4 regions of the Lactiplantibacillus plantarum genome follow, and region 2 is predicted to be linked to each of the others. Evidence: predicted binding sites of a transcription regulator. Region 2 holds the regulator's gene; each other region holds the start of a gene.

Evidence for each region. Region 2 encodes CtsR, which represses protease genes until heat stress. Its sites were predicted from a motif close to TTGGTCAAAAAAGGTCAAANA; they were not measured.
Region 1: a site for CtsR is predicted at 1,381-1,401, ahead of clpB (ATP-dependent chaperone ClpB). Genes of this name have one in related genera too.
Region 3: a site for CtsR is predicted at 1,467-1,487, ahead of clpP (ATP-dependent Clp endopeptidase proteolytic subunit ClpP). Genes of this name have one in related genera too.
Region 4: a site for CtsR is predicted at 1,487-1,507, ahead of E5260_RS06475 (Bax inhibitor-1/YccA family protein). Genes of this name have one in related genera too.

Annotation. Positions count from the first base shown of each region.
Region 1 covers NZ_CP039121.1:1,764,828-1,767,999, forward strand. The annotation lists gene clpB (ATP-dependent chaperone ClpB) at 1-1,322, opposite strand, end outside; gene pepT (peptidase T) at 1,439-2,677, opposite strand; gene E5260_RS08165 (Nif3-like dinuclear metal center hexameric protein) at 2,716-3,172, opposite strand, start outside.
Region 2 covers NZ_CP039121.1:2,382,095-2,385,266, reverse strand. The annotation lists tRNA gene E5260_RS11315 (tRNA-Leu) at 299-380, shown strand; tRNA gene E5260_RS11310 (tRNA-Thr) at 384-456, shown strand; tRNA gene E5260_RS11305 (tRNA-Gly) at 481-552, shown strand; tRNA gene E5260_RS11300 (tRNA-Leu) at 561-646, shown strand; tRNA gene E5260_RS11295 (tRNA-Arg) at 657-730, shown strand; tRNA gene E5260_RS11290 (tRNA-Pro) at 738-811, shown strand; tRNA gene E5260_RS11285 (tRNA-Pro) at 862-935, shown strand; gene E5260_RS11280 (CtsR family transcriptional regulator) at 1,426-1,893, shown strand; gene E5260_RS11275 (ATP-dependent Clp protease ATP-binding subunit) at 1,912-3,172, shown strand, end outside.
Region 3 covers NZ_CP039121.1:2,590,759-2,593,930, forward strand. The annotation lists gene rpoN (RNA polymerase factor sigma-54) at 1-583, opposite strand, end outside; tRNA gene E5260_RS12230 (tRNA-Arg) at 666-737, shown strand; gene clpP (ATP-dependent Clp endopeptidase proteolytic subunit ClpP) at 1,556-2,146, shown strand; gene E5260_RS12240 (2-hydroxyacid dehydrogenase family protein) at 2,305-3,172, shown strand, end outside.
Region 4 covers NZ_CP039121.1:1,417,618-1,420,789, forward strand. The annotation lists gene E5260_RS06465 (metal-sulfur cluster assembly factor) at 1-245, shown strand, start outside; gene E5260_RS06470 (helix-turn-helix domain-containing protein) at 269-1,156, shown strand; gene E5260_RS06475 (Bax inhibitor-1/YccA family protein) at 1,696-2,412, shown strand; gene polA (DNA polymerase I) at 2,675-3,172, shown strand, end outside.

The DNA.
Region 1 (3,172 bases), 620 kb from region 2:
TTAACGGAGGCATCGTCAGTTTCATTCTTTAAGGCGGCTTCCTCGACCTCTAAACGCATTAATTGTCGGTTGACTTGGTCTAATTCCGTTGGGTTGGAGTTCATTTCGACCCGGATTTCAGCAGAAGCCTCATCTACTAAATCTAAGGCCTTATCTGGCAAGTAACGATCCGTAATATAACGATCAGATAACTTGGCAGCGGCCACTAAGGCGTTATCATGAATCCGAACACCATGATGGATTTCAAAGCGTTCCTTTAAGCCACGTAAAATACTGATTGTATCTTCAACACTCGGTTCAGCAACCAATACTTTTTGGAACCGCCGCTCGAGTGCCTTGTCCTTTTCCATGTACTGACGATATTCATCTAACGTCGTGGCCCCGATCAAATGAAGTTCTCCCCGCGCCAACATTGGTTTCAACAAGTTACCGGCGTCCATACTGCCTTCTGTCTTACCAGCACCAACGATATTATGGATTTCATCGATGAACATGATGATCTGCCCATCGCTCTTCTTGATTTCCTTGAGGACGGCTTTGAGTCGTTCTTCAAATTCACCACGATACTTCGCCCCGGCAATCAGAGACCCCATATCTAGTGAGAACAACGTCTTATCTTTTAAGTTCTCCGGCACATCACCACGAACAATTCGTTGTGCTAGACCTTCCACGATGGCCGTTTTCCCAACTCCCGGTTCACCAATCAAGACAGGATTGTTTTTCGTCTTTCGTGACAAGATCCGAATAACGTCCAGAATCTCTTCGTCCCGGCCAATTACTGGATCTTGATTCCCCTGGCGCGCCTGTTTAACCAAGTCGACGCCGTACTTTTCCAAAGCTTGATACTGATCTTCCTGATTACGTGACGTGACCCGTTGACCCCCGCGAATACGATCAACGGCATTCTTGACTTGTCCTGCCATGATGCCTTGCTGATTCAAGTATTTGGTCAACTGATCACCAGTTTGATCCATCAGCGCTAAAGCCAAAGTGTCGGTCGCAAGGTAATCATCACCTAACGCTTTGCGCTTAGCATCGGCAGCCTGCATCAGCGTAGCTAGACTACTGCTCATACTGCCACCGTACTGAACGTTACCACCGCTAACAACGGCAATGTCATCCAGCTCACGGTCGAGCTCTGTTTGTAATTGGTCTAAATCAGCGCCGGCCTCACTAAAGATCTGCCGAACCAGTTCGCCTGGTTGCGTTAAAAATTTAAATAGATGGGGCACCCCAATTTCTTGATGGCGCCGTGTTTGTGCGATTTGTTGTGCCTGTTGTAAGGCTTGTTGTAAACTTTCTGTAAATTGTTCTGGATTCATATTTACGTACCTCCTCAAAAACGGTAGCAAAAAGGCAGCCGTCATAGCTGCCAATTTTTGTTTGACCTTTATTGACTATTAGAGTATAACCCGTAAGGTCAAACAAGGTCAAGGATTTAGTCCTGGTCATAATTATCCTGAACGATTTGTAAGACAACGTCCACGGCTTGGGCCATCACTTGTTCTGAAACGTATTCAAACCGACCGTGCATGTTCTCACCACCAGCAAACAAGTTCGGTGTCGGCAAGCCCATAAATGAGATCTTGGAGCCATCCGTCCCACCACGAACCGGATAAATGGCTGGCGTGATACCGAGATTGAGCATGGCTTGTTTGGCCAATTCAACGACCCGCATATCTTTTTCAATGATTTCGCGCATATTGTAATACTGGTCCTTCATGTCGACCTTGATCCGGGCCACACCGTCAGCCAAATTCAGCCGATCCGCAACCGCCATAAATAACCGTTTACGTGCTTCGAACTTATCGCGGTCATGATCACGAATAATGTAAGTCATCTTAGCGCTGTCAACGGTCCCGTCTAAACTAAGCAAGAAGAAGAACCCTTCACGGCCTTCCGTGTGTTCCGGGACATCATGTGCGGGTAACGCCGATTGAAAATCAACGGCTAACTGCAAGGCGTTGACCATCTTATCCTTAGCTTCCCCTGGATGAACGTTGACACCTGTAATCGTCACCGTCGCTTGGGCCGCGTTGAACGTTTCATACTCCAGTTCACCAAGCGGACCACCATCAACGGTGTAGGCATAATCGGCGCCAAAGGCAGGCACATTAAAGTGATCAGCACCAGTCCCAATTTCTTCATCGGGACCAAAAGCTAACCGAATCTTGCCATGTTTGATCTCAGGATGGGCCAACAAATATTCCGCAGCACTAATGATTTCAGCAACGCCAGACTTATCATCAGCTCCAAGCAGCGTGGTTCCATCAGTTGTGATCAGCGTGTGACCAGCATAGTTCTTTAAGTTTGGGAAGACCGCCGGATCCAGCACATAGTCCCCGTTTCCGAGCTTAATAACTGATTCACCGTCATAATTGTCAACAATTTGTGGATTGACATTTTCCGCGTTAAAGTCAGCCGTATCAATATGTGAAATAAAGCCAAGAGTTTTAACAGCTTTGTCACTATTCGCAGGAATCGTCGCAAAAACGTACGCACTTTGCGCATCCTGTTCAACATCGCTCAAGCCTAAATCAGTGAGCTTACTCATTAATTGCTTTAAAAAGGCCGTTTCACGTGGTGACGAAGGAATTGTCGTTGATTCCTCATCTGAACGACTATTAATTTTGACAAAGGTTAAAAAATCTGAAATTAAGTTTGGATATTTTGACATATGATAACTTCCTTTCCTTATTAAAGTTCATGATTAACTTAGATGAAGGTAAACGGATCAGTATTCAGCTGAGACGCCACAATCTCGATTGGCCAGCCAGCTTGTACACGCCACTGATCAAACAGCTTAGTGAGTTGTGACTTACAAATACTCTCGATATGGTGGCCTGGATCAATGACCGTCAACCCGGCTGCCAGCATATCATGACCGGTGTGATAATAGACATCCCCGGTCACGTAAGCTTGTGCACCTGCTCGCAACGCTTGGGGATAGAACTTACCACCATCGCCGCCCAGGACGGCCACACGGGTAATCCGTTGTCGGGGATCGGCACTGACTAGTCGCAGGCCGCTGACACCAAATACTTGCTTACACTGTTCGGCAAACGCCTGCGCTGATAACGGTGTCGGCAAATCACCGACTCGGCCCATATAATACTGATGACCGCCAGACAACAGTGGCACGACCTGGTAATCCCACGTGTCAGCGGCTAAG
Region 2 (3,172 bases):
AATAATTGCGGGACGGGCAGAATGTCGGGAGAACATTTCAGGCGCAAAAGGGCGAAAAAGCTGGGTTTACTGAAATTTATTCACCTTTTTTTGAAAATAGGGTTTGCTATTTTCGGCTACCGTGCTATAATATTTCTTGTCGGAAAAATATAACTTGTTTATCCAGTAAAAAGTATATTTATCCATTTATTTGAAAAAAGTTGTTGACAAGTATTCAACATGATGATAAAGTTAAATAGTTGTCAAGGCATACCAGTAAGAACTGTTTGAACCGGCAACAAGGCATGATTAACATCATGCGGGTGTGGCGGAACTGGCAGACGCGCTAGATTTAGGTTCTAGTGTCTTACGACGTGGGGGTTCGAGTCCCTTCACCCGCACATGCCGACTTAGCTCAGTTGGCAGAGCATCTCACTAGTAATGAGGAGGTCGGAGGTTCGAATCCTCTAGTCGGCATTTACAATTTAATAGCTTTATTATGCGGAAGTAGTTCAGTGGTAGAACATCACCTTGCCATGGTGGGGGTCGCGGGTTCGAATCCCGTCTTCCGCTTTTAATTTGCCGGGGTGGCGGAATTGGCAGACGCACAGGACTTAAAATCCTGCGGTTAGTGATAACCGTACCGGTTCGATCCCGGTCCTCGGCATTTTAAATAAGCACCCATAGCGCAATTGGATAGAGTGTCTGACTACGAATCAGAAGGTTGTAGGTTCGACTCCTACTGGGTGCATTAGTATCGGGAAATAGCTCAGCTTGGTAGAGCACCTGGTTTGGGACCAGGGGGTCGCAGGTTCGAATCCTGTTTTCCCGATCGTTTAACACAGTCTTAGTTAAGTGCTAAGGCTTTTTATTTAATTTTCTCGGGAAGTAGCTCAGCTTGGTAGAGCACTACGTTCGGGACGTAGGGGTCGCAGGTTCAAATCCTGTTTTCCCGATTACGGTTAAACCAACTAATCCAGTCATTTGGCTGGATTTTTTTTATGGCCTTTTTTGTAAGCAGGGGTGTTTCAACGGTCAGGGGACACTTTTGCGACGTTACTCACTAAGTCAGCCATGTGAAGAATACGGTGGTTGTGACTCATAATCCCGACAAGGCAACAGCCACTGTTAGTCATGAGCTCGGAGAAATTAGTCTCGGAACTGCTGTTCATCGTTGTGATACCAGTGCCCATCGCCTGCAATGAGGAGTGACTCAACTTGACATATTTTAAATAGGTAGTTCAATGAATATGGAGACCTAATAATTTAATCATTATGAGGTTCTAAACGGTTGAATCAATTGAAAGCAAACGTTTGGCGTGCTATGCTGTAACAACCGTTAAGCACATGCTAGTCCGCGGTTTGGGTGAAATTCTTTGCTTTTTTCCATTATCCTCGTATAATAATAGTCAATATTAGTCAAAGATAATGAAAAGGGTGAAGCACATGCAAAGTCAAAATATCTCGGATATTATTGAAAAGTATTTAAAAAGTATTTTGGCGGACTCGGAGCATGTTGAAATTCGACGGTCAGAAATTGCCGACCTTTTCAACGTGGTACCCTCACAGATTAATTATGTGATTAAGACCCGGTTTACGATCCAAAATGGTTACTTAGTTGAAAGTAAACGTGGCGGTGGTGGTTATATTCGCATTGAGAAGGTTAATTTGGTCGATGATGCTGATGTGTTGGACGCCCTCATACAGGTGATCGGCGATTCAATCACACAACGAGATGCTTATGCGGTCGTCCAAAGTTTATACGAGGACGACGTCTTAAATCGTCGAGAAGCGCAATTGATTTTAGTGGCGATTGACCACGAGACGTTAGGATTAACGGACCGGGATTTAGAAAACAGTCTGCGGGCCCGGATAATTATCGGAATCTTGAACCACTTGCGTTACGAAAGCTAAAGAAAGCGAGGAATCGCAATGGATAACTTATTTACACCTAGTGCCAAAAGTGTGCTGGTACTGGCACAGGAACAGGCCAAATATTTCAAGCATCAGGCAGTTGGTACGGAGCATTTGCTATTAGCATTGGCCATCGAAAAGAATGGAATTGCTAATAAGGTGCTACAACAATATGCCGTTAGTGAAGATGACATTCGTGAAGAAATCGAACGGTTCACTGGCTATGGGACGTTGAGCAATGTTGGCAAGGATACTTACTTGCCATATTCACCAAAGGCCAAAGAAATTTTGTCCGTTGCCGGTGATGAAGCAAAACGGCTCGGTGCCAACAAGATTGGAACGGAACATTTGTTGTTAGCGATGCTCTCTGATGAAAGTATCCTTTCCTCGCGAATTTTAATGAATTTAAACTTAGATCTAGGTCAGACGCGTAAAGTCGTTCTTCGCAAGCTAGGTGTCAGTGACGCCATGAGTAAGCGCAAGGGTAACGCGGCTAATCGCGGTGGCAAGAAGACTGAAGGAACGCCAACCTTGGATTCTCTGGCGCGCGATTTGACCCAATTAGCTAGTGAACAAGAAATGGACCCGGTAGTAGGTCGTTCCAAGGAAGTCAAACGGGTCATTCAGATCCTGTCACGGCGGACGAAGAATAATCCGGTCTTGATTGGTGAACCTGGGGTTGGGAAGACTGCAATCGCCGAAGGTCTAGCCCAAAAGATCGTGGCCGGTGATGTGCCAACTGATATGGCAGATAAGCGCTTGATGATGCTCGATATGGGATCATTAGTCGCTGGGACAAAGTATCGTGGTGAATTCGAAGACCGCCTGAAAAAAGTGATTGATGAAATTTACAACGATGGCCATGTGATCTTATTTATCGATGAATTGCATACCTTGATTGGTGCCGGTGGTGCTGAAGGGGCTATTGATGCCTCTAATATTCTGAAACCCGCACTTGCACGAGGGGAACTCCAAACGATTGGGGCAACCACTTTAAATGAGTATCAAAAGTACATTGAATCTGACGCTGCGTTGGAACGGCGTTTTGCAACGGTCATGGTCAATGAACCGACCGAAGACGAAGCCGTTGAAATCTTAGATGGACTACGGCCACGCTATGAAGAACATCATCGGGTTACGATTACGGATGAAGCTGTTGATCAAGCAGTCAAGCTATCCAGCCGGTATATCAGTGATCGTTTCTTGCCTGATAAGGCCATTGACTTGATGGATGAGGCGGCAGCTAAAGTCCGCATCGATCAGATGGATCAACCAACGA
Region 3 (3,172 bases), 210 kb from region 2:
CCCATTGTCGATTAACCAGCTCGTCAAAACTTTCTTCTAAGACAATATAGGCTAAGTTCGGTGCATGGTCATCATTTTCTGTCTGCAACATCAGCGCTTCTTGCAAGCTCCGGGCCCCAACACCCGGCGGATCAAGTTGTTGTAATAAGGTAATTGCATCCAACAACTCAATTGGCGTTGCCTTAGTTTCTTGCCGAACCTGCCTCTCATCAATCCGCAAATAACCATTCACGTCAACGTACTCAATTAAATAAAGGACAATCTGACGCAAATGGGTATCACGCATCGTTAGGTGAATCTGATCCAACAAGTATTCAAATAACGAATGCTGATTAGAGGTCGACACACGCTCAATGAAATCCGCCTTAGTGGTTACATTTTTGGCTGCGTTCAAACTGGCGTGATTATTATTCCAATTTGTATCCACATCGATCAATGGGTTTTCTAATGCTTTTTGCGTTAGAAAATCTCTTAGTTCTTCCACATTAAACTGCAACATCTGAATGGATTGTTGTAGTCGCTGGGTCATCGCTAACTTCTGTGATTGCCGCTGTTGCTGGCGAAATCCTGGTCCCAGTGCCATAAAAATACCTCCCTGAATAAATTTTTATGTAAAACCCTTGTGTTTTTATCCATTATTCGCTAGAATATAATATGTTGTTTAGGCGCCCGTGGTGTAATGGATAGCACGTAAGATTCCGGTTCTTGAGATGGGGGTTCGATTCCCTCCGGGCGCATCAGTAGCTGAGAAATGATTCTCAGCTTTTTTTGTGCATTTATTTAAGTGACAACTACTGGACTATACCAGTCACATCTCCATATGGTAACTTAATTTAAACCAAACAACAAGTAATATCCTTTCGGGGTCAGTAATAGTACCTATACCCGCTCGTCCAAGTAAAAATAATCAAAAAGTAATCAGTTCAAGTAAACCATATACCAGTGTAGTCGTTTAGTAGATTTAATAACAGCTAAACTTACACTATTCAAATAATAATTACTACAATTGTTATTATATTATAGAATCGTTTTAATCATGGTAAATTTCATTCATGCATCCGATACTGATTAATTCGTTGCGAGCAACTTGAGTCCAGCAACAAGGTCAAGTCGTTTAATATGTCGGCTCACGTGCGAATTTCCAACTTCTATTAGACTCATCGTTGTGGGTCACTATCAGTAAATTGATTCACCTACTATCGCGATAATAAAATTATGCGGGTCGACTACTTTTAAATCACCACATTAGTGCTGAATATGCAAGTTCATTACTGCTTAATCTTGAATCATTATTATAAGAGAACATCGTTTTCAAGCCAAGGTAGACGCAACACTTAATCCAAGGCCTACTAACTAAAATCGTCGAAAAAAAGAGATTGGGTTCACCCAATCTCAAGCCGTATTATGATAGAAACCTAAGTATACCACGTTAACTGCATAAACGGAATTCTGTTTTTGAGGTTTTTCTTTTGACCTTCACTGACCTTAGCGGTAAACTACATTTATATTAGCAATCAGCTAATCAAATAATGCAACCTTAGGAGGCTAACAAATCATGTATCCAGTTCCTACAGTTATTGAACAGTCATCACGTGGCGAACGTGCTTATGACATCTATTCACGACTATTAAAGGACCGTATCATTATGTTATCCGGTCCCATTGAAGATAACATGGCAAACGCCATTATTGCCCAACTACTCTTCTTGGATGCCCAAGATTCAGGTAAGGACATCTATCTCTATATCAACTCACCAGGTGGTGTCGTTACTGCCGGCTTAGCAATCTACGATACGATGAACTTCATCAAATCTGATGTTCAAACCATCGTTATGGGGATGGCTGCTTCCATGGCTAGCGTCTTAGCTTCATCTGGTACTAAGGGCAAGCGTTTTGCTTTACCTAACTCTGAAATCTTGATTCACCAACCATCTGGTGGTGCTCAAGGTCAACAAACGGAAATTGAAATTGTTGCGGAAGAAATCTTGAAGACTCGTAAAAAGATCAACCAGATTTTAGCTGACAACTCGGGACAATCCGTTGAAAAGTTGAACCATGATACTGAACGTGATAACTACTTAAGCGCACAAGAGGCTAAAGACTACGGTTTGATCGATGATATTATGGAAAACAACAAATTAAAATAAGCTAATATCTTTGACTGGGCTAACTAGACGTTGGCCCAGTTTTTTTGCTCGTTTTCTTGTCATTCGTTTTGCAATAGCCCATACTGCACATAAGCAGGGATTACTACCCGGACAATATTACTTGTCCTTGAACTTAAAAGTAAAAAGGAGTCTCTATAATGACAAAAGTCTTTATTGCTGGTCAGCTTCCAGCCCAAGCTAATACGTTACTTTTACAAAGTCAGTTAGTCATTGATACTTATACCGGCGATAACCTGATCAGTCACGCGGAACTCATCCGTCGAGTCGCTGATGCCGACTTTTTGATTACCCCACTCTCAACTCAAGTAGATCAAGATGTCTTAGACCACGCCCCACACCTTAAACTGATTGCTAATTTTGGTGCTGGCACTAATAACATCGATATCGCGGCAGCAGCTAAGCGCCAGATTCCAGTCACGAACACGCCAAACGTTTCGGCGGTCGCAACCGCTGAATCAACGGTCGGTTTGATTATCAGCCTAGCGCATCGTATCGTGGAAGGCGATCACTTAATGCGAACTAGCGGCTTTAACGGTTGGGCGCCACTGTTCTTTCTCGGCCACAACTTACAAGGCAAGACACTCGGCATCTTAGGCCTTGGCCAAATTGGTCAAGCCGTTGCCAAACGATTACACGCCTTTGACATGCCCATCTTATACAGCCAACACCACCGCCTACCGATTAGCCGTGAAACGCAACTTGGCGCAACCTTTGTCTCCCAGGATGAACTTTTACAGCATGCCGACATCGTCACTTTACACCTGCCGCTTACCACACAAACAACCCATCTAATCGATAACGCTGCTTTTAGCAAAATGAAGTCCACGGCGCTCCTCATCAACGCCGCACGGGGGCCAATTGTCGACGAGCAAGCACTTGTGACGGCGCTGCAACAACATCAAATTGCTGGCGCTGCACTCGACGTCTACGAACATGAACCGCAAGTCACACCTGGTTTGGCCACGATGAACAACGTCATTTTGACACCTCATCTTGGCAACGCAA
Region 4 (3,172 bases), 960 kb from region 2:
TTGACATGGTTAACCTTGGTTTGATCTATGGTGTTGACGTAGACGATAATGGTAGCTGCACGGTAACGATGACGTTGACGACGATGGGGTGCCCATTAGGAAATTTATTGGCAAGTCAAATTAATCAAGCAATTATGAGTGTGGATGGTGTTAAGAATTGTGAACTTGACTTGGTCTGGGAACCTGCTTGGGGAATTGATAAAATGAGTCGTTTTGCTAAGGTTGCCCTTGGCATTCATGGCTAACGGGTGAGACAAGGTGGTGTGCGATGGATATTGAAAAGTTTATTGCCCGGCGAAAAGCTTTAAAAATTTCACAAGTCAAATTATCAAACGGAATTTGTACGCAGGCGACTTTAAGTAAGTTTGAACGGCGTGGGCGAGTACCAGCATTAGCAATTTTAAATCAGCTCTGCGCTCGTCTGGGATTGACAGTTGATGATCTAAGTGAAAACCAGGCTAATTCAGTGACCCAAATTCGACAGCAACTTGATGAGATTGAGCGACGACTGATGATGGAAGATTATCAATCAGTCCTGCAATCATTGGTAGACCTGAAAGTTGAGCAAATTGATGCGGTACCTTCACGGATGCAATATTACTATTTATGTGGCATGCTAAGTTCGTTGATTAATGGAACAGCCAGTGATATTTGTTTTTCCTTCTCGCAAATCGTTGATGATTTGGATAGGGCTCACCAAACAATTTTCACACCGCTAGCTTATGTCGGTCTGGGTGTCATGTATGGCCGGTTAGCTGAGCCTGAGAAAGCTCAATTTTATTTCAGGAGAGTACGATACTATGTCGAGCACGCTGGCTCATCAGGATATGCAAATGATTACTTACGGCTGTTAACCCTAATCTTTTATACGGCAGAGTATTACGCAATTAGTGGTGATTTCGTCACAAGTAATCGTCTAATAGATGATGGGGTAGCGCTTTGCTCAGATGAACATGTCACGTATTACTTACCAAGATTGAAATACTTAGCGACCGAGAATGCTGTTAAGCAACAACTTTCGGATAAATTGATTAAGCGGTTAATGAGTGAAACAGAAGCTTTTGCACGGATTAATCATAATCAAGTTGTTGAGGTTAAGGTAGCTGCATTGCGACAACGATATTTGCAGGGTATTTCTGCTTCAGAAAACAATTAACAAGACAATGGCTAGATTTAGTGTTTTATTGTAGTTTCCAACATGCTAAAACTAATCAATGCTTTGTACATTAAATAATAAGAAGTCCCACACTAGCAAGTCAATACTAGTGTGGGACTTCTTATTTAGAAAGTTATGTATGACGCCGCCCGCCCCTAAAAAATCTTCCCCGGATGTCCCGCAAAAAGTCCTACCGATTGAAGTTCTATTATAAACGCTTATGGTGTCCCATTCCGGAAAATCCTAATGTAGCGGTAATCCATTAAAGACAATGATTGAATGGAATTCACTTAGACATAAGAAATTCTTATTAAATTCACAGGCACAAACTATTTTACCTTCTTTGACTAATTTGATAGACTTAAGTTAAGAAAGTTGAGGTGACTGATTGAGATGGCTAGTCATAGGCAAATGATTGACAAACTAGTGTGGTGTTGTTACTAGCGCAGTCCGCGTTAGTAACGATGCACAAACTCAATTTTTAATCTTAACTCGGAAAAAGTAACGAGTAGTCAATTTTTAGGTGAAAGAGGGATTTTATGAACAATTTTCAAAATGACCCACAACCACGGACCATCAACACACAAGTTGGCCTCCGTAGTTTCCTAACTAAAATGTATGGGTTTATGACAATCGCCGTGTTAGTTTCGGCCTTTACCGTTTACTTAGCGATGACCACGTTCCAAGCACAAATTAATGCCGCCTTTTCACAACACCCATTCATCTTCTTGATGATCTTCATTGTCAGCATGTTTGTGATGATTGGTGGGATTCAAGTCAACGCGACACGCAATCCAGCGATGAGCTTCACCTTACTGATGCTCTTTGCCATCATCTTTGGGGTTGAAATGTCAGTGACCTTGTCCTTATACACGGGTGCCGTTATCACCGGTGCGTTCGTTGCAGCTGGAGCTGTATTTGCGACCATGGCGGTGATTGGGACGACGACTAAGCGTGATATTTCACGTATTGGGACGCACTTGATTGCAGCTTTAATCGGGTTGTTTGTCGCTTCACTGGTCAATATGTTCTTACAAAGTGCCATGATTAGTTACATCTTTTCATACATTGGTGTATTGATCTTCGCCGGCTTATCCATGTGGGACGCTAACCGGATGCGCAACATGTATTTACAATATGGTGACCAGGTTTCATCGACTGGTTTGGCCGTTACTGGGGCCTTACAATTATACTTGGACTTCGTTAACTTGTTCCTCTACTTCGTCCAAATCTTCGGTGGCTCAAGCCGCGACTAATCATTAAGATAATTATTAAGGATTATGACCAAGATGTCATAATCCTTTTAATTTACCGAAAATGAGTTATTTCACGGGTTTTCGGTGGACCGAACTCCCGTTTTACTTAATTGTTTGGTACAATTATAAGGGTAAATAATTAGTCGTTCAGCCTGTACTGACAGGCGCTGCGAATCAGACCGTCAATCGAGTGGTATTAATGGTCTGAGTGACGGATTTTCATAAAAATGATGATTTAAATTAAGAGATGGGGAGCAAACTAATGGCAAAAAAATTATTACTGATTGATGGTAACAGTGTGGCATTTCGGGCGTTCTTTGCGTTGCATAGTCAACTGGAACGGTTCGTAAATCCAGACGGCCTGCATACCAACGCCATTTATGGCTTCAACACAATGCTTGACCACATGATCAAGGCAGTCGAACCCACGGATATGTTAGTGGCTTTTGATGCGGGTAAGACCACGTTTCGAACAGCCATGTACGATAATTACAAGGGTGGCCGGGCTAAGACGCCCAGTGAGTTTTCTGAACAAATGCCGTATATCAAACAGCTATTAGACGCATATGGTATCAAACATTATGAATTAAAAGACTACGAAGCCGATGACATTATTGGTACACTGGCCGGTCAAGCGGATCAAACCGGCTACACCACGACGGTCGTCACTGGTGACCGTGATTTGACGCAGTTGACGACCGAGCATACCACGGTGGCCGTGACCGTTAAAGGTGTTTCTGAAGTGGAACGCTATACGCCG